2 regions of the Arthrobacter sp. 10T419 genome follow, and region 1 is predicted to be linked to the other one. Evidence: riboswitches for the same ligand, from Rfam matches in the RefSeq annotation. Region 1 holds a riboswitch; the other holds the start of a gene.

Region 1 (14,563 bases):
AGCACGTTCGCCACCGCCACCACAGCCTGCAGCGACGGGTTGCCGCTCCCGGTCTCGATGGCGCGGACGGTACGCTCCGAGGTGCCGGCCAGGTGCGCCAGGTCCTCCTGGGTCAGCCCGGCCTCCTTGCGGGTCCGGCGGATCCCCTCGGCAATCGCCGCCACGTCGCTCACTGGCACTCCCCTTCGCTGCGCGCACACCATGCCGCGGTCTGATGTCCCGGCTTCGCCATATCGGCATCATTTTGCCGATCCCTCAGCAGGGCTCTCCTAATAGTGCCCGAATATTGCCCATTCGGCAACATACTGCCGAAATTGGTTTGTCGCGAGCCTACGGCACGAGCTTGGAGCCCAAAGCGGCAGGATGTTGCCGTCCACCGGGGACGAGCGCCGCCTTCCCGCAACGCTTCGTCCGGGCGTAGGCTCTGGCCCATGCGAAAGATCATTCTGGCCCTCCAGGTCTCCCTCGACGGTTTTTTCGAGGGGCCGAACGGAGAGATTGACTGGCACATGGTGGACGAGGAGCTCCACAGCCACTTCAACGAGCAACTGGCCTCTATGGGCGCCTTCCTGGACGGCCGCGTGACCTACGAACTGATGGCCGACTTCTGGCCGACGGCGGACCAGGATCCGTCCAGTACACCGGCTATGGTCGAGTTCGCCAAAATTTGGCGGGACATGCCGAAGATTGTCTACTCCAGGACGCTGGAACGGGCCGACTGGAACACTACGGTGGTGCGCGACGTCGTCGCCGATGACGTGCTGGCACTGAAGGCGAAGCCCGGCGGCGACTTGGCACTGGGCGGGGCTGACCTCGCCGATACCTTCCGCCGGCTCGGGCTCATTGACGAGTACTGGATTTATGTCCACCCGGTGCTGATCGGGCGGGGGAATCCCTTGTTCAAGTCAGCAGACGACAGGACCGCGCTCACGCTCGCCGGCACCCGCGCGTTTGGCAACGGCGTCGTCCTGCTGCGGTACGCCGGCTGAGCTCACCGGCCGGCGTAAACGTGCGCAAAAGCCGGTGGCCAGCTGCCGTTTAGCAGCCGACCACCGGCCCTGGAAAGAGGTTCTTACGCTTTTTGCTATGCGCTGGCGCGGACGAAGGTCACGCCACCCGTGGCGGTCAGCCAGGACAGCGGGTGCTTGATCGTCTGGTTGCTGCCGTTCATGCCACCGCTGATGGCCATGCCGTCACCGGCGTAGATGGCGACGTGGCCGGACTGGACGATCATGTCGCCGGGCTGCGGGGCACCCACAACCTTGCCGTAGCCCATGAACTGCTGGGGACCGAGGTCGCCCACGTGGATACCGGCCGCACCGAGGGCCTTCTCAACCATGGCGGTGCAGTCCTGGGTGATGCCGATCTGGCTGTAGGCGGCCGAAAGCATCGCGGCGTTGGCTCCGCCGGCTGCCGAGGCAGGTGCCACGGCCGCCTTCGCCTGAACGCTGACCTGCGGCGCTGCCGGCGCGAGCACCGGAGCAGGGGCAGGCGCGACAGCCGGAGCGGCGGCAACCGCAGGGGCGGTGACGGGCTTGGGCTGCTCGATCACGGGCGCCGGCGTGGTAGCGACTGCCGGGCGGGCGAAGCTGATCTGAACTGCGGAATCAGCGGTAACCGGCGCGGAGACCTTGCTGCCGACGTCAACCGACGAAGCCGGGGCGGTCTTGTTTTCGGCCGGGGCAACGGCTGCATTGGCTGCCATTCCGCTCGTGAGGACGAGGCCGGAGGCTGCGAAGATTACTGCGGCCTGACGACCGATGGTGCCTGATTTGCCCGAGAATGCTGAGGCCCGTCCGGCGGATGCGTCGGAACGATGGCGCGCAGAAGTAATGCTTGAAGTCATGTTTGTAGCCTCTCCCAATGCCTGCGAGGTGAGCTGTCGGATTCGGATGGGAGGCACCCGGCCGCGGGCCCGTCAATGCGGGCGCTGTGCGGCTTCACCCCAAGACCTGCTAAAACTGCAGGTCAAAAGTGGTTTCCCCGTCTCTGCCAGAAAGGTAGCATTCGGATCCCAGGCCGCGGCAGAGTTAGGCAATCGGCTCGGGAGCGCCCGTATCGGAAACAAACAGGCACCCATCTACGGTAACGGGCCCGGGCGGGAATGTCACATTCAGATAACGGAGCCGTGTCCTGGCGCGGAAGAAAGCCTAGGACGCTGCTACCCGCCAGCCATAGGATGAGGGCACCCAGCATTCCCAGAGCGGAGGCCCCGTTATGAACAGCCACTGTGTCGCAATTTGCCAGCTCAGCGATCAGCCGCAGGAGGATTTCGACGTCAACACAGAGCTGCTGGTTCTCGAGGGAAAGGAAATCCACGTAGCCACGTGGGACGCGGAACCGCGCGACGGCGGCTTCGATATCCACGTCCTGAATGACCGCGTGGACGCGCTCGGTTTTATGGTGGTGACCGACTGGCAGTTCCTCGACGGAAAGGCGTATGCCGTCGTGGAGCGCCGGCCCGGCAAGTAGCGCTACTTCGCCATCCCGGAGGTGACGGCAGCGATCGCCTCCCTCACCAGACCGGCGTCGTCCGGGGTGCCCGACTCCGCCAGCCCGGCCTGGCGCCGGTAACGGTCCCAATCCCCTCCCCCGGCCCGTAGCTCGCGGAGCGGCGCCATCAGGGCCGCCCGCCGCAGCCAATCGTCCGGGTCCTGCAGCCAGCGGCCCAGCACGGTTTCCGCGCGGGAACGGTTTTGGCCGTCCAGTCCCGCAATCAGCGGCCCGACGACATCGGTCGCCAGCGGATCGGCCAGCTCGCGCAGGCGCGCAGTCCGCAGGAAACCCTCGATCCGGGTCAGGTCCGAATTGTCCAGCAGGGCCAGGCTGGACTGCAGCAGGACGACGGCGGCAAGGCGGCGTTCGAAGACGGGCACCTCCCACAACTCCGAGCTGAGGGCGGTGACATCGTCGCGGCCGAGTGACCGGTACCGGCGCAGCGCGTCGCGGACAGTGCCGCGGACGGCGCCAACCGAGGAGCCATAGCTCCCCAGGCCCGGGCCGTATCGCGCCTGCGCTTCCTCGGCCCGCTGCCACGAGCTCTCACGCAGCAGCGCCGCGTCAATGAAGTCACCGGCCTCGCTCATGGATCCATTCTGTCGTGCGGGGGCCGGCTAGGCCTAAGCAGCTGCGTCCTCCCGCGGGAAACCGTCGGCGAGCGCAGTGTCCTACGCGGACCGCTGGGGCCCGGGGGCCCGCACGCGCTAGCCGGTCACCAGTCGGGTTGTGCTATTCCAGGTCAACCGCCCGTGCTGGAAGTCCGACGCCCGGCCCACGGACACTGCGTACTCGTCCCGGGTCGGATATCCCAGACGTCCCCTTTCCCTGCCGAGGGCCGTCCACTTGGCACGGATCGCACCGAGGACATAGTGCGACCCGGTCTTCGCCGACCAGTAGATCGATGAACCGCCCGAGCCTGTGAAGTGGCTGTAACGTCCCACGCCATCGGGGGTGCGCGTCTCGTCTGACGTCGGATAGCCCAGCAGCCCCCGTTCCCTGCCCAGGGCCGACCACTTGGCACGGACCGCGCCCGTGATGAAGTGCGCCCCGGTGCGTGGCGTCCAGTAGATCGATGAACGGCTCGAACCTGTGAAGTGGCTGTAGCGTCCCACGCCATCAGGGGTGCGCGCCTCGTCCGACGTCGGATAGCCCAGCAGCCCCCGTTCCCTGCCCAGGGCCGACCACTTGGCACGGACCGCGCCCGTGATGAGGTGCGCACCGGTGCTTGGCGTCCAGTAAATGGATGCCCCGCCGGAGCCGGCGAAGTGTTCATACCGCCCGATCGTGTCCGGGGTTGTCAGCTGGTCGGTGGTGGGGAACCCCAGGACGCCGGCAGCGCCGCCCGCGGCCTTGTAGCGGGCATAGATCGCGCCTGCGACCCAATGGGCCCCGGTGGACGGGGACCAGCAGATCACGCCCTTGGTGTAGTCCTGGCATTTCCCTGCCCCCACCGGGTACTCCAAGGTCAGCGACCTGCCGAGGACAGACCGCGGGTCACCGGCATTGGTCTGGTACGCCTTCAGGCCGATGGGATCGTCGACGCCCATTCCGGTGAGCATTACTTTCTGTGCTCCTTGGCCGTCGTCCGCGGTCAGCAGATAGTAGGTGTCGGCGGTTCCGGCCTGACCGACCACCGTCGGCTTGAACGTCACGCTCTGATGTGCGGACTCTCCAGGCGGGATCACCAGGCCTTCCGAGATTGGAACGGTGGTGGAGAATACACCCTCCGGCGCCTTGGCCTTGGTGATCGTCAGGGGGATGTTGCCAGTGTTAGTAATGGTGAAATCCCGGGTGGCCGCAGCGCCGGCAGGCACATCACCAAAGTCCAGGGATGCCGGCAGCTGCAGATGCGCTACGCCCGACACGGCGGTCGCCGTCACCGGTACCGTGAGTGATCCTCGGTCGCTCGTGATGAGGAGCTGATCAGCCACCGGGGTTGCCGTCGTCGGACTGAAGGTGACGGACACCGGAACGGAAGTAAGGGGTTGAATCTTCTGTCCCACGGCCGGCAGCGTGGCCGGGTCGACCGCAAGCTGGGCGTTGCCCGGCAAGGTGACGCCGGTGATCGTGGCGACGCTCGTGCCGGTGTTGACCACGTTTACGGTCTGGCGACTGCTGGTCTGGGTCGGCACGTCGGTGAATACCAGGGTGGGCGGCGTTGCCCCCAGCCCGTCCTTGGTGCCGACGCCGTGAACCCCCAGAAGGTCCGTCTCGCCGTCGGAGGTTTTGACGGTCAACGTCCCGTCGACCTGTCCGGCTACGGTCGGCGAGAAGGTGACCGGGACCGTCATGGTTCCGCCTTTGGCAAGCGTCCGGGGCAGTGTGAGGGCCTCGATCCCGAACGGCGCAGGTGCTGCGACGGAACTGACCGTAACAGCCCTGCTGGCGGTGATGATCAGGTTCCCTTTCACGGTGGTGCCTACCGCGGCGGTTCCCAGGTCCGTGTTTGTCGCCCCAACCGCTGAGGTCGTCGGGGCACCGAAGCCGATCACGTGCCCGTCCCGGGTTCCCACGTAGACGCGCCCGTTGTCAGTGGCAACCGTGGAAAACTTGGCGGCGGTGCCCAGCGGGGCCGCGAAAACCTGCTGAAGCTTACCGGTGCTGTCCGGCATTGCGCGGTAGGCACGGAGTTCCGCGCCGGTACCGGTGGGTCCCGTTACGTACACGGCCCAGACCAGGGCGGTGGAGGCGTTTGTACCGTTGGAGGTCACCGTGGGCGCCCCGGAGGTGTACCCGAAGGTACCAATGGACGTACCGACGGAGGCCAGCTGGATGCCGCCGGTGCTGCTGGCCAACAGCTTGTGCGCACGCAGGTAGCCCTTGTTCTCCACGGTGTAGATGTACCCGCCGTTTGTGGTCCCGAGGAACGCGGGCCTGCCCCAGACGCCACTGTACGGCCCGGCGCCGTCGAGGACGGCGTCCGTTCCGCCGCTCCCCTGCCCCATACCGCCCAGGTTGTCCCGGTCCAGCAGGTAGACCCGGCCGTCCTTGCCGACCTGGACCATCAGGCGAGGGTGGGCCGTGGTGCCGTAGCCGGTGGGGATGGCGATCGGGGCACCGGAACCCAGGTCGGCATCGTTCTGATCCAACTTGGCGTTGTTGGCCGGGCTGAAGAAGTCCGTGGCCCTGAGGTTTCCGTCGGCTCCGACGCTGACCCGAACGACTGACTCTGCGAGGGTCGCCGGAGGGGTCTTGCCCGGTCCCGGCTTAGGGGAAATCCCGTTCCCGGTGGAAAACAGGATCTGGCCGGTGCCGTCGGAGACCAGGCCGCCGCCGGATTGCCAGATTCCGCCCTCCGCACTGCTGTTGCCGGACTCGGTGGCCCACATCGTGGTCTGCCGGCCTGCGGTGGACACCCCGACGACGTAGCCGACAAACGGTGCCCAGTCGCAGTGGCTGGCGAAACCGGCGTAGACCACGCCATCCAGCAGGAGAAGCCCGGGCCGCTGCATCGCAGTCATCGCGTTGAACGGCCGTGTCGGGTCGTTAGTGGGCGCGCCGCTGATGAGCACCGGGAAACCTGGCCTCTCGGCCCCCGTGACCCTGTCCAGCGAATGCATGTACCAGTGCGGGAGCTGCGGCGTCGCTCCGTCGTTCGTCTTCGCCATCAGGAAGACGCTGTTGGTCGCGGCGTCGAAGACCGGAGTGGACGTGACTCCGATGTTGGGGGTGAGGTCACCGCAGCTTACGGTCGCTGCCGGCCAGGCCGGACCGAGGTTGCGCTGCCACTTCACCGCTCCGGTGCCGCCGTCCAGGCCGTAGACGTTGTTGTTCTCCGTCGCGGCTATGACGGTGCCGCCCACCACGAGCGGCTGGGCGTACACCTGGCCGTCCACGGCGGTGGAAAAAAGCTTGCCGAAATTTGATGACGCGACCGACGTCGGCGAAAGCGCAGTCTCGTTGCTGTCCCACCCTGTCCGTAGCAAATCGTGCGCGATCGTGCCGACGTCGGCAGAGGCCGGACCGCTGACGGATAGCCCGGCCAGGGCGAGCGATGACGCCACGAAGATCGCCCACGCGCGTCGGGTCCGCGACCGTCGCCGGGAGGGAGCCTGGGACCATCCGGCAGCCCGCTTCCGCTTGAAATGGGATGCCCCGGCCGCGCCCCCACAGCGACCAGGAAAATGTCCGGACAAAGCACGAAGTGCCGCTTGTTCACGCATGGCTGAGACCCGTTTCTGAACATTCAATTGACTAACTCCACCCAGTACTCCGGAGCCTAGAAGCGCCGAAAGAGCAGCGCGCGAGTGGCGCCTACCCGTCTTCTGGAAGGGGCTTCTTGCTTTCCGGCCGGTCCTACTTGGTTGGTTGTTAGGGACACTTGGTCGCCTACTTGCTTCCGGTCATCCGCCGGACTTGGTCCCCGGCATTGAGTAACCTCCGGCGCGGCCCGGGGGCATAAATCCTCTGGTGCCCCCGGTCCCTGCGCCGGATCATGGGCTCAGCACATCTTTCGACGGCAGGGAGTCCAGTCGTGTGTCCAGGTGCTGCAACAACACGGAACACCAGCGGTCCCCGCTCGCGGACCCAGCGCTGGCTCCTGGCCTGCGCTGCCGCTGTTCTGGCGGTGACCGGCTGCACGCCGGGCTCACCCTCACCGCCCGCGGGCAGCGGATCGTCTCCCGCAACCGGGACCCTCCCGTCGGCGACGGCGGAGAAGGTGCTTTCCGATGAGGAACTGATGGTCCTCGTGGACAGGGCGATCAACAGCGGCCAGGAAGGCACCGGGCGGGTCTCCAGAAGCTCGGACCTGCGCACCCGCCTGCAGGGACGACCGGAGCCCGCCGATAAGCCGGCCGTCGAGCCCGGCGAGTGCAGCGTGTTCCGGCCGCACAGTTCGCCGACCAGCGGAGCGGACCTGGCAATGCACTTCGCCGCGGGCGTCCTGACGCTGACCGGCGTGTGGTCACGCGAGGCCCTGGCGTTTGTCTTTGCCCGAAGCGCACCGCGCAGCGACGTGCTCGCTGCGGATTTCGCCTACACCGACGACCTGGCCCAAAGGTGTTCAACGTTCCGGCAGACGGTGGGGAATGATCCAACGTCCACGGTCAGGCTGCTTAGGACGCCGGCCGTGGGCGAGAAGGCCTACGCCACGGTTTTGAGCACACCGGCAACCGCCGGCACTCCCCCGGGCGGCGCCACCGTTGCACTGCAGGTACTCAAGGGAACCCTGACGATCGGGCTGAGCCGGCAGGCACCCACCGCCAGGTCCGACGCGGAACTCAGGACCGCCCTCGAGCCGCTGGTCCGGCTGGCCCAAAAACTGGTCGGGCAGACCGACTCCGGCACGGCACCGTCAGCCGCACCGCCGTCTGGTCCGCCCGCTACCCCACAGCCCCCCGAACAACGGACGCCGCAGCAACTGGCCAGGCTGCTGCAGGGCGTTACCGGCCCCACTGGAAGGCCGGCCCAGGTGCTGGAGGGACGCTACACCCGGAGCGGCCCTGCCACGGCGCCGGCCGTTTCCGGATGCATTTACGACGACGCCGCCTATCTTGCCTCGTTCTCCGGGGCGGCCACCGTGGTGGCTGAGATCGCCGGTGGGCCGCAGGTGCTGGACCAGATCAGCTTGCGGCTCGTCAGCTTGCCGCCCCCGCCGGCCGGGCCGTCCCCTTTTGACAGTCGGGCAGCCGACCTCAGCCGCTGCAGTTCGATCCGGGAGCGCCTGCCGGGCGGCGGCTCGCGCACCTGGACCGCCATCAAACACCCGACCGTCAACACCGGCGGCGAAGCGGGCTACGCCGTGGTTTATGAGCTTCCCGACGGGACCGGAGTCCGGCACATCCAGGTGGGTGCCCGGAAGGGCAGGCTGTGCGTGGAAACGGAAACGAAAGCCCTGTCCGACGCCGGCGTCCTTCAGGCCGCGCGCGGGCTCGCGGCGACCATCAACAAGGTGCTGGCCAGGATCGGCAACTGAAGCCTCCGGGCGACGTCGGCGGCACCGCAGGACCGGTCCGGCGCCGCTTGCGCGATACCCCCGGGGGTATTACTGTTGAATGTAGAGGAGGAAGGAATCCCTTCCCCGTCCACCTCAAGAAGGAGTTCTCCCGAATGCTTATCGAGCGCATCTACGACGAAGACCTTGCCCAGGCGAGCTATTTCATCGGCTGCCAGGCCAAGGGCGAGGCCCTTGTGGTTGATCCCCGGCGTGATATCGCCGTGTACCGGGACCTCGCTGCCGCGAACGGCATGAAGATCGTGGCCGTTACCGAGACGCACATCCACGCGGACTTCCTCTCCGGCACCCGGGAACTGGCCGCCGCGACCGGCGCCACCGCCTATGTCTCGGGCGAGGGCGGCGCGGACTGGCAGTACGGTTTTGAGGCCGAGCGGCTCAACGACAACGATGAGATCGTGCTGGGCAACATCACGGTCAAGGCCCTCCACACCCCCGGGCACACCCCGGAGCACCTGTCCTTTTTGATCACCGACGGCGCATTCGCAGACAAGCCGGGCTACCTGCTCTCGGGTGACTTCGTGTTCTCCGGCGACCTGGGCCGGCCGGACCTGCTGGATGAGGCCGCCGGCGGCGTCGACACCCGCTTCGCAGGCGCCAAGCAGCTGTTCGCCAGCCTGCGGGACAAGTTCCTGACCCTGCCGGACCACGTCCAGGTCCACCCGGGCCACGGCGCCGGCAGCGCCTGCGGCAAGGCCCTGGGCGCGATCCCGTCCTCGACCGTCGGCTACGAACGGCTCTACGCCTGGTGGGGCCCCTACCTGGCCGCAAACGACGAGCAGGGCTTCATTGATGAACTCCTCGACGGCCAGCCGGACGCGCACGCCTACTTCGCCCGGATGAAACGCGAAAACCGTGAAGGCCCCGCCGTCATGGGCGAACGCGCCCCGCTCCCCGAGCTGGGCACCGCCGATGTCGCCCGCGACCTCGCCGCGGACAAGGTCATTTTCGTTGACACCCGCCCGAACAACGAGGTCCACGAAGGCACCGTCACCGGCTCCGTCAACGTCCCGGCCGGTAAGTCCACCGCCAGCTTCGGCGCCTGGGTCGTAAACCCGGAAACCGACACCAACCCGCTGGTCCTCCTCGCTTCCAGCCAGGCGGACGCGCAGGAAATGTGGGACCACCTCGTCCGGGTCGGCATCGACAAAGTCGCCGGCTACGTCACCAGCCTCGAGGGCCTGCCGGTCAGCGTCCCGAAGCTGATCCAGCCCGAGGAACTCGACGGCTTTGACGCCGCCATGGTCCTGGACGTCCGCAACCGCACCGAACATGCAGCCGGCCACATCCCCGGCTCCTACCAGCTCAGCGGCGGCCGCGTGATGTGGCACCTGGATGAACTCCCCACCGAAGGCACCATCGTGTCCTACTGCCAGAGCGGCGTCCGGAACTCCGTCGCGGCCAGCGCGCTGCGCCGCGCCGGCTACGACGTCGTCGAACTCGACGGCAGCTACTCCGCGTGGAACGCAATGGAACAGGCCGCCCGCCGGCAGGCACCGGAAACCGTTCCGGCCAGCTAAGCAGGACAACCAGTAAGGCAACACAGTGACAGCGTGGCGGCGCCCCGGGTACCCGGGTCGCCGCCACAGCTGTGTCCGCGACAAGTTCCAATCCCTGCCGTCAGGCGGCGACGGGAGCCGGCACCGGGGCTACGCCTTGTGCAGGCCCGTTCCCTCCCCCGCGGCGAGCTCCGGAAGCTGGAGGCCCTCCAGCCACTCCAGCGCCTCCGTGCGTGAGGTGAAATACGCGTGCGGGCAAAAGCTGTGGCGGCCGAGTGCCGCCGCAACGACGGTGTCCACCACGCTGGAACCCAGCAGGGCCACCGCGGTCACTGCCTTGGCACGTTCGTAGGTATGTCTTGCCGTCGAGCGCATCGTTACACCGGATATTTCCACGAGTAAGGGCAACTCCCGGCCGCCGCCAAGGGCCCGCATCGCTTCAATCGAAGCGGCCGCGTCCCGGGCGTCGACAAGCGTCCCCGGCGCCCAAACCAGGTGAAAATGAGGCCCGCAGATTCCGAGCCGTCCTTTCCCGCCTGCGATCAAGATCTCTTCCATTCATCCCCCTAAGCACCAAAGGTACCCTCCACCAACCGACTTGAGCAGAACCCGGGCAACGAAAAAGCGCCGGAGGACATGTCCTCCGGCGCTTTACCGCCGTGCTGTTTTCCCCCGGGCTGTCCGGCTCAGGAGAGCAGTGCCTGTACGCTCACGTAGGCCGCGACCAGCAGGACCAGGATGCCGAAACCGCGTTTGAGCACCTTGTCCGGGATCCTGGTGCCGAGCCGGCCCGCGATCAGGGAGGCAACCATTGCTGCCCCCGCGAACGCTGCCGTCACGGCCCAGTCGATCTGCAGGTCACCGAGGTGCGCCGCGAAGCCGGCCATCGAGTTGATCACAATAATGACCAGCGAGGTACCGACGGTCACCGCCATCGGCAGGCCCAGGACCAGGGTCAGGGCCGGGACGATCAGGAAGCCGCCGCCGACGCCGAGCAGCCCGGTGAGGAAACCCACGACGGCACCCGTCGCGATGGCCTTGGGCAGGCAGCTGCGCCAGTTCACGCCGCCGCTAGGCAGGGCGCAGGAGCCGCCGGAGGCCTTGGCCGGAAGCATCATCCGGATGCCGGCGAACACCATGATGGCGGCGAAAGCCAGCAGCAGCACCTTCGGGTCGAGCAACCGGTTCACGTAAGCGCCCAGGTAGGCAGTTGCCGTGCCGGCCGCACCGATAATGAGGGCCAGCCGCCAGTTCACACCACCCCGCAGGCGGGGCAGCACCGCGACGGCGGAGGAGGCGCCGACAACGACCAGCGACGTCGGGATCGCCGCAGCCAGCGGAAGCCCCACGCCGTAGACGAGGGCGGGGACGGCGAGAATGGACCCGCCGCCTCCAACCAGGCCCAGCAGGCCGCCGACGACCAGCCCGAACGCCGCCGCGGTGAGGATCATGCCTTGGAGCCCAGGTTCTGCAGCGCCTGGTGGGCGGTGGGCTCGTTGGCGGAACGGTTCCACGGCATCTTGGAGAGCATCTGGCCCATGGCGCAGCTGTTCGTCGCCGCGGAGAAGGTCAGGCCGGCGCCGATGCCGCCGGCAACCAGGCCGAGCTTCGGCGAGAGCAGCTTGCTGCCCACGATGCTGGCCAGGACCAGGGAGCCGGCCGTCATGCGGACCTGGCGTTCCAAGGCCCAGGTGTTGCGGCCCTTCACCACGTTGCCGCCGGCGGCAGCATAGGCAGGAACGCCGCCGGCCAGCACGCTCGCGCTGCCCAGGCCGACTGCGTCCAGGTGCTTGCGGGCCTGCTCGGCCCGATTCCCGGACTGGCATACGAGGACAACGCGGGTGCCCATCTTGGCGGCGAATTCCTCGGTGTGTTCGCTCAGCATGGGGAGCGGGACATGGTACGAGCCCTTGATGTGCATCGAATCAAACTCGGCACCGCTGCGTACGTCGATCACCATCAGGTCATCGTGGTTGTCCTCCCAGGCCTTGAGCGTGGCGGCGTCAATGGACTGGGGTGCGGACTCGGTCGTAGTGGTCTTGTTTGAGGTAGTCATAGTCTCTTTCGGTCTAGCTTGGGTGGTTCTGGCGGCACCCCTGCGGATGCGGGCCGCCGTCCACCGGCCTGAAGCCCGTTAGGGCGCAGTCAGGACAGGTGGAGGCCCGGGCGGCGCATGGGGGGAGGCGCCGCCCGGGCAGTCCATGGGGAGTGTCAGCCGGCGGGCAGCCCGGCGTCGGACCAGTCGAGCATCCCGCCGGTCATCGTGTAGGCGGTGAAGCCGGCGGCGGCGAGCTGGTCGGCGGCTGCGGCGCTGCGGCGGCCGCTGCGGCAGACGGCGACGACGGGACGGGTCTTGTCCAGTTCCCCCAAGCGGGCCGGGAGCTGCGCCAGCGGGATGTGGCGGGCGCCGGCAATCATGCCGGAAGCAATCTCGTCGGATTCGCGAACGTCCACGACCTGGGCGTCGCTGCCGCTCTTGAGCTGTTCGTTGAGTTGCTGGGCGGTAATGTCCATTGATGTGCACCTTTCGGGAGGCGTTCGGCAGGGGCATGTGGCCGATCCAGCCACTCATAAATATACCCCCAGGGGTATCGAGGTTCAAAATCTGCCGCTGTTCGCCCGGAGTCGCCGGGGGCGCCGCTCAAGCCGCGGGGCGTCAGGTCAGGCGCAGGAAGAGGGTACGGATTTCGTCGAGAGTTAGCCTCTGTACCTCGGCGCCTGGGGGTATTTGATCAAGACCCCGCGCCATCCACCTCCCCCGTGGAGCACGCTTGCACCAATACCCCCGGGGGTATATATTTGGAGCATGGCAACCATCGACATTTCTGAAAAGACCTTCAACGACACCATTTCCGGCAACGACATCGTCCTGGTGGACTTCTGGGCAGCCTGGTGCGGTCCGTGCCGCATGTTTGCCCCCACATTCAGCAAAGCTTCCGAAGCCCACCCCGACGTCGTCTTCGCGAAGGTGGACACGGAGGCTGAGCCGGGGCTCTCCGCGGCAGCACGCATCACCTCGATCCCCACCCTGATGGCCTTCCGAGAGGGTATCCTCGTCTTCTCGCAGCCCGGCGCCATGAACACCAGCGGGCTCGACGGACTCATCACCGCCGTCAAGGGACTGGACATGGAAGAAATCCGGGCCAAGATGGCCGCCGCGCCCGCGTCCTAACCGCCAGCAATACCAAACCAACGCAGCACCCAACCAGCAGCACCCACTTAAGGAGAAAACAATGTGCAGTCCCGTCCGTTGCAATAGCTGTGGAAAGATCACCTGGGCCGGCTGCGGCGAGCACGTCGACTCCGTCATGGCCGAGGTGCCCACCGAACAGCGCTGCACCTGCAAGTGACTCGTCCCCGGCCGGCTCCGCGGCCGGGCTAGCATGCTCAGACGGCGTCGTTGCGATCCGTACGCAGCGACGCCGACCTGACCGCCAGCCCAAGGAGAACCGAAGCCATGTCAGACACCGCTGCGACGCGCGCCCCCAAAAGCTCCGACTCCCCCGGCGGCGTCCGCTGGGGAATCCTCGGCACCGGATTAATCGCCGGGCTGCAGACTTCGGACCTGGTGGAACACGGCTTCAACGTCCAGGCGGTGGGCTCCCGGAACCTCGCGACGGCCCGCGAGTTCGCCGGCAGGTTCCGGCTGCCCGCGGCCCATGGCAGCTACGAAGCGCTGGTGAACGACCCCGAGGTGGACGTCGTCTATATCTCCTCGCCGCACCCGTTCCATTACGAGAACGCACTGCTGGCCCTCAACGCCGGCAAGCATGTGCTGGTGGAGAAGCCGTTCGCCATGAACGAGTGGCAGGCGCAGGAAATCCTGGACCTCGCCGCATCGAAGGGGCTGGTGGCCCTCGAGGCGATGTGGACGCGCTACCTCCCGCACATGGTCCGGGTGCGGGAACTGATCCGCTCGGGTGCCCTGGGGGAGGTCCGGACCGTCATTGCGGACCACAACCAGAACCTGCCCAAGGATCCGGCGCACCGGCTCAACGACCCCGCCCTGGGCGGCGGAGCCCTCCTTGACCTGGGGATCTACCCGGTCTCCTTCGCCTTCGACGTGTTCGGCGAGCCAGCCCGGATCCAGGCAGCCGCCAGCATGACGGCCACCGGCGTCGACCGCCAGACCGCGATTATCTTCGAATACGCGGACGGACAGCAGGCTGTGCTGCACTGCGCACTGGACACCGCTGGGCCCAACCGCGCCGCGGTGATCGGCACCGAAGGCAGCATCGAGATGGACCCGGTCTGGTACACGCCCACCGGTTTCACCCGGTACGACGACGGCGGCAACGTCGTTGAGCGCTTTGACCAGCCGGCCACCGGCCGCGGCATGCAGTACCAGGCGTGGGAAGTCGAGCGGCTCATTGCCGACGGCGCGGTGGCCAACGACGTGCTGTCACCCGGCGAGACGGTCCAGGTCATGGCCGCGCTGGACACTGTCCGAAGCCAGATCGGGCTCAGCTACGCCAGCGACGAACGGTAGGGGCGCGGCAGTTCGGCCCCAGCCGGCCTACCCTCCCAGGTCCGGGCGCCGCTCACGGCGTGCGCGTTCGACGTCACGGGCACTGGCTGTGTGCCCGCACCCCGCGAGTCCGGCCACGAC
Region 2 (14,563 bases), on a different contig from region 1:
GTCCTCGACGAGCGCCCGCGTGACGCGCACCGCGAAGCGCGCCGCGGCCGGCGCAGCGCGTTCCGTCAGGTAACAGACTTCGCCGCTGTCAGCGGCGTGGGGCAGAAGGCAGGCATTGCCCTGGCCGCCACGGGTTTGGTCCTCACCGTTACAGTTCCGGCCACCGGCCCCGTGATGGCCACCGATGCGGCCAGGTCCGGTTCGGTTTCCGCGGCGGCCCAGCCCGAGGTCAAGGCCCCGGCCGCCGAGATCAACTTCAACCGCACGGCCGTCACCACCAAGGGTGACCCGGACAGCAAGCTCAAGCAGTTGCTGAGCGCGCAGTCCGTCGGCAGCATCACCCGGGCAGCCTCCGCGGGCAGCCTCGGGGCGCCGCTGGATTCCATGGTCACGGCCTCGCCGTTCGGCTACCGGGTCAGTCCCATCACGGGAGCCGTCGGGGAATTCCACCGGGGCCAGGACTACGCGGCCCAGTGCGGCACTCCTGTACATGCCGCCGCGAGCGGCACCGTAACCTTTTCCGGCTGGCACCCCTACGGGGGCGGCAACCGGGTCGTGATCGACCATGGCAACGGCCTGGAGACCACGTACAACCACTTGTCGTCCTCCGACGTCCACGTGGGCCAGCAGGTCTCACGTGGCGATGTGGTGGCGATGAGCGGGACCACCGGCGCCTCCACCGGCTGCCACCTCCACTTCGAGGTGATGGTCAACGGGGAAGTTGTTGACCCGCTCGGCTGGCTTTAGCCAAGCCGAGGGACCACTCGCATTTCTGTGACACGCCGTGATCTGAATGTGACATTGAGTCCCAACTGCTGTACCGTATGAAGCACGCCAACTTCTCCGAAGTTGGCGCTCTTGAGTGGATTGCCTAACTCTGCCACCGCTCAAGGTCCGTTCGCATGACATCGTCTGGCAGGGGCGGGGGAACCAATTTTGGTCTTCGCAAGAAGACCTTGGGGTTAAGTCGCAAAGCTTCCCAGGAAGCAGCGCGGCCGGGTGACTCCCATCCGAATCCGACAGCTCACCTCGTAGGCATTGGGAGAGGCTACTTTCGTGTCTTCACGCCACAATGCTGCGCGTTCTCGCGCTGGCGAGGCTCAGTTGAGCCCGCTGAATTCCATGCTCCGTGCCGCCCTTGCCGGCGCCCGGACTGGATCACACAACGCAGTTCCCGCTTTTGGCGCGTCTTCGCAGTACACCCTTCGCTAAGAAACCCGTTTCGGGGCGATCCGGCGTACCCCCAAGATGCCGGAGCGTCCTCAGTCCCGCCTGCAAGCAGCGCGGACCCAAGGATCACGAAAGAGAGAACTGAATGACTACTCGTGCAACCATTGCACGCCACCGCGCGGAGGTCACCAAGACCAACTCGCTGGCTGTCATTGCTAAGGCCGTCGGCGACAACGCCGGTGGTATGGGTCGCCAGGCCGCGGTTATCGCTGCAGCCTCCGGCCTGGTCCTGACCAGCGGTATCGCAGCCAACGCTGCCGAGACCAACGTTCAGCGTGAATCGACTTCCGCTTCGGCCATGGAAGTACAGTCCAACGCACCGGCCACGATCTCCGCGGCCTCCAGCATCGCGATCTCCTACGAGAAGCCTGCTGTCACCACCGCGCCGGCTCCGGTTGTCGAGGCGGCCAAGCCCGTCGTCAACGTCCAGGAAGCGGACACCGCCGTCACCGGTACCGGAACTGGTACCGGCACCGCGGTCACCGCATCGCTGGCCACCAAGGCTCCGGCCGCCGTCAGCGGCATGGGCGCTTCGATCGCCGCTGCTGCCTACGCACAGATCGGTGTCTCCCAGGACTGCACCATGCTGGCCACCAACGCGCTGGCCGCAGTCGGCGTCCACTACCACGGCTGGCCGGCGGGTTACCTGTCCTTGGGCCGCACCGTGAGCGCCGCCGAGGCCCAGCCGGGCGACCTCGCCTACTACCAGAACGGCGGCATGGGCATGGCCCACATCGCCGTTTACGTCGGCAACGGCATGGCCGTCCATGGCGGCTGGAACGGCGGCACCACCGCGCTGTACAGCGTCAACGTGGGCTCCGGCCCGGTCTTCATCCGCGTCGGCGGCTAGGACTTAGGCGCGTCTAACGCCTGAAGCTTTGTGAAGGACCCCTGCCCTCGCGGCAGGGGTCCTTTGCAGTTTGCGGCTCGCTCGCGCCCGACCGCCGAGGCGCGGCCAGGAAGCCCGGCAAAGAAAAATTCGGCAATCCGGGCCTTCGGTGTTTACTCTTGTGGTGTCGATCCATAGCCCGACCATGCACAGGGCAGCCGGCCCTCGTGCCCCTGGCGGGTGCGGCCGTGAAGAGGTATGCGGATGCGCACTCTCGTTCTGAATGCTGGATATGAACCGCTGGCGGTAGTCACCTTCCGCCGGGCGCTGGTGCTTGTACTGACCGGGAAGGCCAGCGTGGTGGCCGAGGGGGATGAGCCCGTGGTGGGTCCGCAGGATATCCTCGGCCGACCGACGGTGATCCTGCTTAACCGGTACATCAGGCCGCGCTACAACACCCTGACGGCCGTGAGCCGCAGGGGAGTGCTCCGCAGGGACAACCACCGTTGCGCCTACTGCGGCAAGGCTGCCCACACCATCGACCATGTCCACCCCAAGTCGCGGGGCGGGGCGGATTCCTGGGAGAACCTGGTGGCGGCCTGCCTGCGCTGCAACAACGCCAAGGGAGACCACACGCCCGCCGAAATGGGCTGGAAGCTGGGCTTCGTTCCCGGGCCGCCGAAGGGCACGATCTGGCAGATCAAGGAACTGGAGAAGCCGACGCCCGCCTGGGATCCGTTCCTGCTCCCCGAAAAGGCGCACTAGGCAGGCGCACCGGGCAGGCGCACTGAGCAGGCGCACCGGCGTCGCGGGCTGACCCGGCCGCGGTGAGGCCGATGCGGCTAGGCTGGGCTGGTGGAATTCGACGCTGTTGTACTCGCCGGGGGCCGGTCCGCCAGGCTTGGCGGCGTACCCAAGGCCCTGCTGACGGTCGACGGCGGCACCCTGCTAAGTCGGTCACTGCAGGCTGCCCGGGGCGCCCGCCGGACCGTCGTCGTCGGCCCCGACCCCGGCGACCTCCCACCAGATGTGCTCGGCTGCCGCGAGGACCCGCCGTTTGGCGGACCCGCCGCCGCGATTGCCGCCGGCCTTTCCGCCCTGGCCGCCGTTGGGCGCGGCGAGCCCACCGCAGCCGGCGCGGCCTCGCTGACCCTCGTGCTGGCCTGCGACATGCCCCGCGTGGCCGACGCCGTCCGCGCCTTGCTCGACGCACTGGCTGATGTCCTCGCCAATGCCCCGGGTGACGCCGCGGCCGGCCCCGTCGACGGGTTCGTGGCCGTTTCGGCGGACGGCCGCCTGCAACCCCTCGTGGGACTTTATGGCACGGCCGCGCTAGAACGCGCCGTCGCCGACGCGGCGCGGCGGAACGCCCTCGAGGGGGGCTCAGTGTTCTCCCTCCTTGCTAGTCTTGAGCTGCGGCAGGTTCCGGTTCCGTCGGGTTCCACCGATGATGTGGACACTTGGGACGACGCCTCCGCCATGGGGGTGTCCACGCCCGGTCCGGGCCAGTCCGGGGCGCTGGGGCCCAACTCAACTTTGGAGGCAAACGGTGAAGAGCCAGGATGAAACGCTTGAAGACTGGTGCCGTGCGCTGCTCCAGGCCCTTGAGCTCGAAGATGTCGAGATCGACATCAACGAAGTGCTGGGGCTGGCCGGTGTGGCCGCCCACTCCGTCGTCCGGCCGGCCGCGCCGCTGACCACCTTCATCGCCGGCTTCGCCGCCGGCCTGGCGTCCGGATCCGGCCAGGCGCCGGACAGCGTGTCAATGCAGGCCGCCATGGGCGTGGCCCGGAAGCTCGCCAAGGAGTACGCCGCCGCCGAGGCTTCCGGGGCATGACCCCGGAGCCCCCTGACGGCAGCAGCGGCGTCGAGGACGACGATTCCGTGTCCGAACCGTCCGCCGCGCCACCGGATGCCGACGCCTCCGTCGACAATAACGCCCACGACGACGATGACGCCGACGACGGCGCCGCGGCCGTCGCGGAGGCGCCGCACCGGCATCTCGCCCACAGCTGGCAGGAAGCCCGGCAACTGGCCTTCGACTGCGCCGTGCCCATCCCGTCCTCGCCCATTCCGCTCCGGCACGCCTTGGGCCGGACGCTGGCCGAGGACCTGACAGCACTGCATGACATGCCCCACTACGCCTCCTCCGCGATGGACGGCTGGGCGGTCAACGGCAGCGGCCCGTGGATCCTGGCCGAGCCGGGCCAGCGGCTGGCCCCGCACCAGGCGAGCCCGATCAACACCGGTGGACTGATCCCGCCGGGTGCGAAAGCCGTGCTCCGCAGCGAGAGCGGCGTCATCGCCCCGGACGAGGACGGGCTGCCGGTCCTGAAACTGGGCGGTGGCGCCAAGCCCGGGGAACCCCGCAACGGCGAACACATCCGCAAGGCCGCGGAGGAAGCCGCCGCCGGAGAGGTGCTGATCAAGGCCGGCGCCGTGCTCAACCCCGCGCACCTGGCCCTGGCCGCCCTCGCCGGTCACGACGCCCTGCCGGTCCTCGGCAAGGCGATGGTGCGGCTGGTGCTCACCGGCGCCGAAGTCGTCAGCACCGGCGTCCCAGCGCCGGGGGAGGTGCGGGACACGTTCGGGCCGCAGCTCGGCGCCGTCGTGGAAATGCTCGGCGGAATCTGCGCGGGCGAGGTCAAGATCGGGGACAGCGACGCCGATTGGCTCGCCGCGCTCGAAGACACCGAAGACACCGGCGCAGCTCACGATCCGGTGGGCGGCGCGGAGCCGGCCGGCGAGACACTCCCGGCCGACGTCGTGATCACCACAGGCGGCACCGGCCGCTCCGGCACTGACCATCTCAGGCGCACGGTTGCGGAATTGGGCGGCAGGCTGCTGATTGATGGCATCGCCATGCGCCCGGGCCATCCCGCGGTGCTGGCCGAACTGCCGGACGGGCGCTTCGTCATCGGGCTCCCCGGGAACCCGCTCGCCGCCATGATGGCGCTGTCCACGATTGGCGCCCCGCTGCTGGCCGCGCTGGGCCACGGGACGCCGCCGCCGGTGACGGAGGTGCCGTGCGGGACCATGATCGAGCCCGACCCCGGCCGGACCAGGCTGATGCCGTTCCGTATGCTGTACGGGATGGCATCGCCGGCGCACCACACCGGCCCGGGCATGATGCGGGGACTGGCGGCGGCCGACGGCATCCTGGTGGTCCCGCCGCACGGCGTCCAGCTGGGGGAGCCGGTCCCGGCGTTTGCCCTCCCGTGGGGAGCCGCGCTTCCGGAGCCCGCCCCCGCGAAGGCTGCCGCCAAACCGGCCACCAAGCGCACCGCCAGGAAGCCGGCACCGGAGGGTCCGGTTGACTGGAGCGGTCTGCTTGGCTGACGCCCGGACAGAGTTCATGATGGATTCAGGGGAGAGCCGCCGCAGCTGGCGGCCGAACCCGTACTTAACGCTGATGAGGAGTATCCGATGGGCCGCGTGACACAGCGCCGCAAGGTGCACAAATTTGTCCTGGACGGCTCGCCGCAGGCGCTCGAGTTCCCGGTCCGGCACCGGGAAGACGTGTTGGCGGTCGAGGAGCCGCTTGAGATCCGGCTGGGCAATCTGTCCTTTTCCGTCACGATGCGGACCCCGGGCAACGACTTCGACCTTGTTGCCGGGTTCCTGGTCTCGGAGGGCGTCATCTGGACGCCGGATCAACTCGTCTCGCTGCGCTTCTGCGCCGGCGAGGACGAGGACGGCATCCAGACCTTCAACGTCGTCGAAGCGCAGCTGCGCCCCGACGTCGTCCGGCCGGACACGGGGCGAAACTTCTTCACCTCCAGCTCCTGTGGGATCTGCGGCACCGACTCGATCGACGCCGTGCGCAAGTCCTCGCACTTCAGCCCGGCAGCGGACCCGCTGACCGTGCCGGTGGAGACCCTCGCCTCGCTGCCGGACCGGCTGAGGGAGGCCCAAACCGTTTTCGACGTCACCGGCGGCGTGCATGCGGCGGGACTCTTCCGGATTGCCGACGACGGCTCGGCCGAGCTGCTTTGCCTGCGCGAGGATGTGGGCCGGCACAACGCAGTGGACAAGGTGGTGGGCTGGGCGCTGCGCGAAGGCCTGCTGCCCTTGAGCGGGACCGTGCTCCAGGTTTCCGGCCGGGCATCCTTCGAACTGGTGCAGAAAGCCTCGCTGGCCGGGATCCCGGTGCTGGCCGCCGTCAGCGCGCCCTCCAGCCTGGCCGTCGAACTCGCCGAGGACAGCGGGATGACCCTGGCCGGGTTCAGCCGTGGCACCACCTTGAACGTCTACGCCGGCCACGAACGCGTGTCCATGCGGCAGTCATCGGCCAGCGGCGCCCCCGCTTAACAACGTTGGCTTAACCGAGGCGGCCGACGTAGATTTTATCCATCGACTGGACACAGGGGTCGACCACGACTTGGCAACACCGGCACCAGCGCGAAGAGGATCACATTGCACGACGACCGCCGTCTCACGGAAGTCCGGCTGGACCGCTTTCTGCGCGAACGCATCATCCCCGCCGTGTACCCGCGCCGGGTCCCGCTCACGCTAAGCAGCTGGGACGTTGCGGGGGAACCGGTCCCGGTACAGGATGCGCTGCGGCAGACGTTCGTCCCGCAGGATCAAGGGGCGGCGTGGGGACAGCCATGGAGCACCAAGTGGCTGCGCCTCCAGGGCGAGGTCCCCGACTCCTGGGGCAGCCGCGCGGACACCGCCGTCGAAATCCTGGTGGACCTCGGCTTCAGCGGTGACCTGCCCGGGTTCCAGTGCGAGGGTACGGCCTGGCGGGCCGACGGATCGGTAATCAAGGCGATCTCCCCGCGGAACCAGTACATCCCCCTCAAGCTGCTGGGCAGCGGCATGTCCGTGGACTTCTACGTCGAAGCCGCTGCGAACCCCGACCTCTCGCAGGGCTGGACCTTCGCAGCTACCCCTTACGGCGATAAGGCGACCGCCGGCACCGAGCCGCAGTACCGGCTGGGTCCGATCGTCATCGCCGAGCTCAACCAGGCCGTCTGGGAACTGCACCAGGACATTGCCACGCTTAGCGGGCTGATGCACGAACTCCCCATGGAGCTGCCCCGACGGCACGAGATCCTCCGTGCGCTGGAACGGATGCTGGACGTCATGGACCCGGACGATGTCCCCGGCACCGCTGCCGACGGCCGTGCCGCGCTCGCCGAAGTCCTCGCCCGGCCGGCCTACGCCTCGGCCCACCAACTCGTCGCCACCGGCCACGCTCACATCGACTCTGCCTGGCTGTGGCCGGTCCGGGAAACCATCCGGAAGTGTGCGCGGACCTTCTCCAACGTCGTGGCGCTGATGGACGAGGACCCTAGCTTCGTCTTTTCCTGCTCGTCGGCGCAGCAGCTGGCCTGGATCAAGGAGTACTACCCGGAGCTGTTCGGGCGCATCCGGGAAAAGGTCAAAACCGGCCAGTTCGTCCCGGTGGGGGGCATGTGGGTCGAATCGGACAGCAACATGCCGGGAGGCGAAGCCATGGCGCGCCAGTTCCTGGAGGGCAAGAGCTTCTTCCTGGCCGAGTTCGGCGTCGAATGCCAGGAAGCGTGGCTGCCGGACACCTTCGGCTACTCCGCCGCGCTGCCGCAGATCGTCAAGGCCGCCGGCAGCCGCTGGTTCCTGACCCAGAAGATTTCCTGGAACCAGGTCAACCGGATGCCGCACCACACCTTCCACTGGGAAGGGATCGATGGCACCCGGCTCTTCACGCACTTCCCGCCCGTGGACACCTACAGCTCCGAAATCAGCGCCCGGGAGCTGGCACACGCCGAACGCAACTACCGGGACCACGGCCGCGGCACCATGTCCCTGCTCCCGTTCGGCTACGGCGACGGCGGCGGCGGACCCACCCGGGAGATGCTGGCGGCGGCGCAGCGCAACGCGGACCTGGAAGGTTCGCCGAAGGTGCGGCTGGGCTCGGCCGCGGAGTTCTTCGCCGGCGCCGAGGAGGAATACCAGGGCCTCCCGGTCTGGGTGGGCGAGATGTACCTGGAACTCCACCGCGGCACGTATACCAGCCAGGCCAACACTAAACGGGGCAACCGACGCAGCGAGCACCTCCTCCGGGAGGCGGAACTCTGGTGCGCCACCGCCGCGGTCCGAGCCAGCGCCGCGTACCCGGCGGCGGAGCTCAAGCGGCTCTGGCGGCTGGTGCTGCTGCAGCAGTTCCATGACATCCTTCCCGGCAGCTCGATCGCCTGGGTGCACCAGGACGCGGAGCGGAACTACGACGCCGTCGCCCGCGAGCTGGAGGCGATCACCGCCGCCGCCGCCGTGGCCGTGTTGGGAGAGGGCGAGCAGGAGTTCCTGCTCAACGCGGCCCCGCACCCCCGCCGCGGTGTCCCGGCGCTCGCCGCCGCCACGCCCGTCAACGCGGCCGCACCCGTGCAGTCCACGGATGCCGACGGCGGCCACGTGCTGGACAACGGGATCATCCGCGCGGTGGTGAACGCAGACGGACTCCTGGTCTCGCTGCGGGACCACGCCAGCGGCCGTGAAGCAATCGCGCCGGGGGAGTTCGGCAATCTCCTCGAACTGCACCGGGACACCCCAAACGAATGGGACGCCTGGGATATCGACGCGTTCTACCGCCGCAACGTCACCCCGCTGACGGAGGCCCGCTCCTTGACGCTGGAACGCGACGGCGGGGCCGTCGTCGTCGTGGTGGAGCGGCTGGCCGGAACCTCCGCCGTGACCCAGCGGATCCGGCTGGAACCGGGTGCGCCGTCGCTGGCGATCTCCACCGCGGTGGACTGGCAGGAACGTGAGAAGCTGCTTAAGCTCGGCTTCGCCCTCGACGTCCGGGCCGATCGCTCGGCCTCGGAGACGCAGTTCGGCCATGTGTTCCGGCCCACCCACCTCAACACCTCGTGGGAGGCCGCCAAGTTCGAGATCTGCGCACACCGGTGGATCCACGTGGCCGAGCCCGGGTACGGCGTCGCGGTCTCGAACGCCGCCAGCTACGGTCACGACGTCACCCGCAAGATCCGCGCGGACGACGGCGGGACCACCACCACCGTCCGGGTTTCGCTGTTGCGGGCACCCAAGTTTCCGGATCCGGACGCGGACCGCGGCCGGCACGAACTGACGGTCACCGTGCGGCCAGGCGCCAGCATCGCCGACGCCGTCGAGGAGGGGTACCGCACCAACCTCGCCCCGCGCGTGGTCAGGGGAGCCCGCGGCGCGGAGCCGCTGTTCACGGTCTCCAATCCCGCCCTCGTGATCGAGGCGGTCAAACTGGCGGAGGACGGCTCCGGCGACGTGATCGTCCGCCTTTACGAGTCACTGGGGGAGCGCTCCGCCGGCACGGTCTTGGCCCAATTCGCCGCCACGGGGGTGCGGACCGTGGACCTCCTGGAACGTCCCGCGGACGCACCGGGCGTAACGATTCAGGACGGTTCCGCGGAGCTGGTCCTGCGGCCGTTCCAATTGCTGACCCTGAGATTCCAGCGCTGAGCCTTCTTTGCCCGGGTCAAGCGGCCAGCCGAAGCTTGATTCCCGTTAAACAGGCTGAGTGGGAGCGGTCCTTGCGGACCGCTACCACTCATCCCCCCAATGGCGCTTGGACGCCCCGCCAGGTTCCGTAAGACTGAATCCCCATTCACGGATGCTGGCCGGCGTTTTCACACATTCATGATTATCTCACGGTCTAATGATTTTGTGAATCCCCTGGCTCACGACTGAGGAAACGTTGCCGGAGTGTTACGTGGCGGGCGGCCGCTTTGCCCGGAGAACCAGAAGGCGAGGAGTCCCAGGACGTATCCCAGCACCGCCAGGTAGTTCACGAACAGCCGGGGCAAATCCCATGACTCCGGGGCGAAGGACACGGGCACGCTCGCGACGGCCGCCACGGCTCCCACCATGGTCAAGGCGGCGCCGGTCCGCACCAGCCGTGGCAGGGCTGCCTTGATGGCTGCCCGCAGTGAAGGGAGCAGGAGCAGCGAAACAAACGCGGGGTAGCTGCGGCCGGCTGCCGCGTAGAGCGGGGCGAGAACGGCGTTACGCCCGCTGCCTGTCATGTCTTGAAGACCGGCTGAAGAACCCCGGGTGTCCATCAGGAAGAACGTCACTCCGACGGCCAGGCACGCGGCTGCCAGCGCCCAGCGTCCCGCGCGGCCGGTGATCAGCTCCTTCGCGCGGGCTGCGCCCAGCCCCGCGGCCAGGCGCAGCCCGACCAGGAAGACCATTCCGAACACAATGAAGCGCAGAACCAGGTTGGTGAGGTTCAAGCTCCCCAGCGCACCATCGATCGCCGCGTAGGGTCCGGGGATGCTGAGCAGACTGCAGAGGGTGGCGAGGAACAGGATCCCGAACACAGCCCTGTTGCGACCGCGCAGGGCATCCGGCAGACGCAGTAACAGAACCAGGCCGCAAATAATCAGCGTTCCCCATTCAAGCATGTCCACCTCCTACTCACTCCGGCTTGGGCTCCCGGCGCCGCGGGCCCTTGAACTCTCTCACCTAGTCGCGTCCAATCTCACCCGGAGTCTTCGTTGATGACCCTTGGAGTCGCGGGGCTTTTCCCGCCGCTTCCTCCGGCAGCTGCCGGGTTGCCGCGACCCGCGCCAGCCAGATGACGGTCAGACCAATGCTGAGGCCAAGCGCGGCGGTGAAGTTGATCTTCGCCTGGACCCCGGATGAGCCTGGCGCAAAGAGCGGAAACAGGGCCGCAGCAATCAGTGCTGCGTACCCGAAGGACAAGAGCCCGGCACCGATCCGGATCGCGGCCGGCAAACGCCCCCTGACGGCACGCAGCGTAGCAGGGACCAGGCAGGCTGCCACGAAGGCGGGGTAGACCCTCCCCGCTGTCGCGTACAGTCCGATTAGCTGGGCGTTTTCCGCGCTCCGCAGGGGCAGCCCGTTGAGGCCAGTGGAGGAGCCGGTGGTGTCCGCCAGCAGGAACAGAACCGCAGTGGCAACTGCGATGGCGCCGAGCACGGCCAGCCCCAACGGCCCTGAGACGCGGCGGAGGCCGTTCCCGTCACCGAAGGCCTTCGCGGTGCGGTAGCCGGCCAAGGCCACCGCCCCGTATACGAGAAACCTCAAGATGAGGTTTGCGTAGTTGGCGCTCCCAAGCCACGCGTCGACGGCCAGGTACGGGCCATCGATGCTCAGCAGGATCGCGCCGGCCGAGAGGAGGAAGGCGCCAACAATTGACCGGTTGCGGCCCTTGATGGCGTCGGGGACGCGGGCTAAGGCGACGGCGCCGCAGATCGCCAAGGCCGACCACTGCAGGACCGCGGTCATCTATCTGCTCCGCGGGTCCGGCTTCGCGGCGGACGCTTGGCCGCCAGACGCCCCACCCAGATCAGAACGAGCCCGAGCACAAGGCACAGAATGCCGGTGTAATTGATGACAAACTCCCAGCTGGACAGCCCGGCCGGAATGATCGGGAATGCCAGTGTCAATGCGATGGCCACGGACCCGATGCCCAGGGCAACGGCGCTGCCGCGGATAATCAGCGGGAGCCTGCCGATGGCCGTCCTGGCCAGCGCGGGCAGCAGGGCCAGCAGGACGAAGGCCGGATAGAGCCTTCCGGCGGCGCCGTAGTACTCGGCCAGCACGGCATTGCGGCCGCTGCTGGCCGCCACCCCGGCAAGTCCCGCGGAGGACCCGGCCGTGTCCATCATCAAGAACAGGATGGTGACGGCGGCGCACGACAGTAGCGCCATACCGATCCCCAAAGGACCCGTCAGGAAGCGCCGGGCATCGTCGGCACTGAAGCCTTTCGCGAGCTGGAGGCCCAGGAAGAACACCGCGGCGAACCCAATGAAACGCAGCACCAGATTCGCTATGTTGAAACCGCCCAGTACCTGGTCAATTGCCTGGTACGGTTCCTCGATGCTTAGCAAGATGGTCAACATGATCAGGACAAGGACGTAGAAGACGGGCCGGTTTTCACCCCGCCGGGCACTGGGGATCCGGGCAAGCGCCACCAGGGTGCACACTGCGAAGGTGCTCCATTGCAGGGCGCCGACGTTCATCCGAGGTTCTCCCAGATCTTTTCGGCTTGCGCCTGCTCCTGCTCCTGGCGGCGGAGTGTCTTGCCCAGGGCTTGGAGCCGCTCACCGGCCAAGGCAACCAGCTCGCCGTCGGACAGTGCATCCAGCGCGGACTGCCGGGCATCCGCGGGCCAGCCGGCTTCGGCCTCGGTGATGAGCCCCGTCGCGACGAGGCCGCCCGTCAAGCCCACGCCCCCGGCGCGCGAGGTTGCCACCGCAAGTTCCGGCGAGAGCCGGTTCGCGGTCAGCTGGGCTGAATAGTTCTGCGGGGCGACGCCGGTAGCGGCGGAAACGCGGTGGCGGAGTTCGCCGTCGTCGATGGCGTCCACCCAGTTTCGCACCGAGGTGGCGTGCGGAGCCGGGCTGAGCACGCGGAGCGTCCCAGTGCCGTTCTCGTGGTCCTGAGCGGAACGGGTAATGACGGCCCGCAGCAGGTCCATGGTGGCGACCTGGCTGACGAGCTCCGCCGGGGTGGGCGGCTGGGCAAGCCGGGTCAGGTCCGCGTACGTGCTGAAGTCGGCGAGCGATTCAGCGGGGTTCAGGCCGAGGGCCCGGCTGATGCTCACCACGGTGGTTTCGGCGACCTTGCCGCGCACCAGTTGCTGTGCCAAAGTGGTGCGCTTGACGCCGGAGATCCTGCAAATGTCCGCGGTGCTCATTGCCGGGGCAACGCCATGGAGCCAGAGTTGAAACGCTTTGGCGGGTAGTGCCATCTATGACTTTCTGCAGGGTCTTGCGCGGACTTAGCTGCTGGGCCGCTACACCGCCGGAGAAGCGCGGTGCCGCAACCCTCACATCATCATAATTCTTCAGCCGCGATCTTTTCTTGACCTTGCCCGCGGTGCGCGTCGGCCAAGGACGGGCTGTTTCGCGGGCCGCGTCGCGCGGACACCCTTCCCAGCCAGATCAGCGACAGGCCCACCATCAGCCCGAGCACCCCAACCAAGCTGATGATGTATTGGATGAAGGCCAGGCGCTGGGGCAGGAGGTCGCTGATGGGCAGAAGGATCATGGCGGCGGATCCGGCCGTCAGGAGTGCCGCTCCGCCGCGAACGAGCCCCGGCAGGCGGGATCGAAGGGCCTTGATGGTCGCCGGCAGAAGGCAGGCCGCCACGTATGCCGGGTAGAGCCGGCCGGCCGTCGTATAGAGGGCGATCAGCTGGCGGTTAGGGCCGCTCTGGTCCGGCAGCGTGGCCAGTCCCACTGAGGTGCCGGCGGTATTCGCCATCAGGAACGGCACTGCGGTGGCGAGGCAGATGGTCGCCAGCGCCGCCAGGCCCACGGGGCCGAGGAGCAGGCGGAGGCTGTGGGTGTTCTCAAAGCCCTTGACAATCTTGTACCCGGCCAGCAGGACGGTTCCATAAACCACATAGCGCAGCGCCAGGTTGGCGTAGTTGTAGGAACCCAGGAAACCGTCGATCAGCGTGTAGCTCCACTGGATGCTCAGCACCATGCCCACCGTGACAAGCAGGAAAATGCCGAAGAGCGAGCGGTTTTCTCCGCGCAGCGCCGCTGGCAGGCGGAGGAAGGTGATCAGGGCACAGACAGCCAGGACGAACCATTGCAGGGCACTGATCATGGGCGTTTCCTTTTCCAGCGCGTCCGCACGTGCTTCCGTTGTGCGTCTTCACTCACGAGGGTCCGAGACGCTGGCAATTTTGCCGTGGGACCCAATTCAACTATGCTAGATGCTCGAACCCGCTGGTCCGTACACCCCCCAAGTCCGGACCAGCGGGTTCTTCTATGCCCGGCGGGTTGTCGGCGGATCTGCTACGAATTTCCGGCCCCTGACGGCTGCCTGCGGCCGTCCGTTTTGGGCCTCAGTGAGAGAATGGACTAATGACTGCAACCCTTGTTGCCAAGGACCTTTCCGGTGGTCACGACCACCGGACTCTCTTCTCCAAACTCTCCCTCACCGTCGCGCCGGGCGACGTCGTCGGCGTCGTGGGCGCCAACGGTGCCGGCAAGTCCACGCTGCTGCGGCTGCTCGCCGGCGTCGACCAGCCGCAGGAGGGAACGGTGAGCCTTGCCCCGGCCGACGCGTTCGTCGGGTGGCTGCCGCAGGAGCATGAACGGATCGACGGCGAAACCGTGGCCGGCTACATCGCCCGGCGCACCGGTTGCGGCCAGGCGACGGCGGACATGGAGTCCACCGCGGAGGCGCTGGGAACCGGCGCCCCGGGTTCCGAGGACGCGTACTCGGTGGCGTTCGACCGCTGGATGGCGTCCGGCGCCGCGGACCTGGAAGAGCGGATTCCGCCGGTACTGGCGGACCTGGGCCTCGAAGTGGGACCCGACGCCGCGATGACCGGGCTCTCCGGCGGGCAGGCCGCCCGGGTGGCGCTCGCGGCCCTCCTGTTGAGCCGCTTCGACATCGTGCTCCTCGATGAGCCCACCAACGACCTCGACCTGGGCGGCCTGGCCAAGCTGGAGGCCTTCGTCCAGGGACTGCGCGGCGGCGTCGTCCTGGTCTCGCACGACCGGGAGTTCCTGGCCCGCTGCGTGACCACGATCGTGG

What was found. A riboswitch is a leader RNA that binds a small molecule or an ion and turns the genes downstream of it on or off. The one in region 1 is predicted to bind cyclic di-AMP.
Region 2: linked by a shared signal. The riboswitch ahead of AC1DBD_RS09330 (NlpC/P60 family protein) and the one ahead of AC1DBD_RS05285 (hypothetical protein) in region 1 are both predicted to bind cyclic di-AMP.

Annotation. Positions count from the first base shown of each region.
Region 1 is NZ_JBFTHF010000002.1:355,469-370,031, reverse strand. Features, by position in the region: gene AC1DBD_RS05295 (helix-turn-helix transcriptional regulator) at 1-173, opposite strand, end outside; gene AC1DBD_RS05290 (dihydrofolate reductase family protein) at 432-989, shown strand; gene AC1DBD_RS05285 (hypothetical protein) at 1,085-1,846, opposite strand; cyclic di-AMP (ydaO/yuaA leader) riboswitch at 1,851-2,016, opposite strand; gene AC1DBD_RS05280 (hypothetical protein) at 2,218-2,472, shown strand; gene AC1DBD_RS05275 (DNA alkylation repair protein) at 2,475-3,086, opposite strand; gene AC1DBD_RS05270 (Ig-like domain-containing protein) at 3,204-6,503, opposite strand; gene AC1DBD_RS05265 (hypothetical protein) at 6,974-8,416, shown strand; gene AC1DBD_RS05260 (MBL fold metallo-hydrolase) at 8,551-9,975, shown strand; gene AC1DBD_RS05255 (DUF7793 family protein) at 10,105-10,512, opposite strand; gene AC1DBD_RS05250 (sulfite exporter TauE/SafE family protein) at 10,641-11,405, opposite strand; gene AC1DBD_RS05245 (rhodanese-like domain-containing protein) at 11,402-12,010, opposite strand; gene AC1DBD_RS05240 (rhodanese-like domain-containing protein) at 12,166-12,468, opposite strand; gene trxA (thioredoxin) at 12,761-13,126, shown strand; gene AC1DBD_RS05230 (Gfo/Idh/MocA family protein) at 13,412-14,443, shown strand; gene AC1DBD_RS05225 (FMN-binding negative transcriptional regulator) at 14,471-14,563, opposite strand, start outside.
Region 2 is NZ_JBFTHF010000004.1:97,471-112,033, forward strand. Features, by position in the region: gene AC1DBD_RS09325 (M23 family metallopeptidase) at 1-747, shown strand, start outside; cyclic di-AMP (ydaO/yuaA leader) riboswitch at 894-1,052, shown strand; gene AC1DBD_RS09330 (NlpC/P60 family protein) at 1,316-2,080, shown strand; gene AC1DBD_RS09335 (HNH endonuclease) at 2,324-2,824, shown strand; gene mobA (molybdenum cofactor guanylyltransferase) at 2,915-3,625, shown strand; gene AC1DBD_RS09345 (DUF6457 domain-containing protein) at 3,609-3,896, shown strand; gene AC1DBD_RS09350 (molybdopterin-binding protein) at 3,893-5,398, shown strand; gene fdhD (formate dehydrogenase accessory sulfurtransferase FdhD) at 5,486-6,370, shown strand; gene AC1DBD_RS09360 (alpha-mannosidase) at 6,476-9,499, shown strand; gene AC1DBD_RS09365 (hypothetical protein) at 9,718-10,443, opposite strand; gene AC1DBD_RS09370 (hypothetical protein) at 10,505-11,290, opposite strand; gene AC1DBD_RS09375 (hypothetical protein) at 11,287-12,027, opposite strand; gene AC1DBD_RS09380 (hypothetical protein) at 12,024-12,758, opposite strand; gene AC1DBD_RS09385 (hypothetical protein) at 12,845-13,624, opposite strand; gene AC1DBD_RS09390 (ABC-F family ATP-binding cassette domain-containing protein) at 13,885-14,563, shown strand, end outside.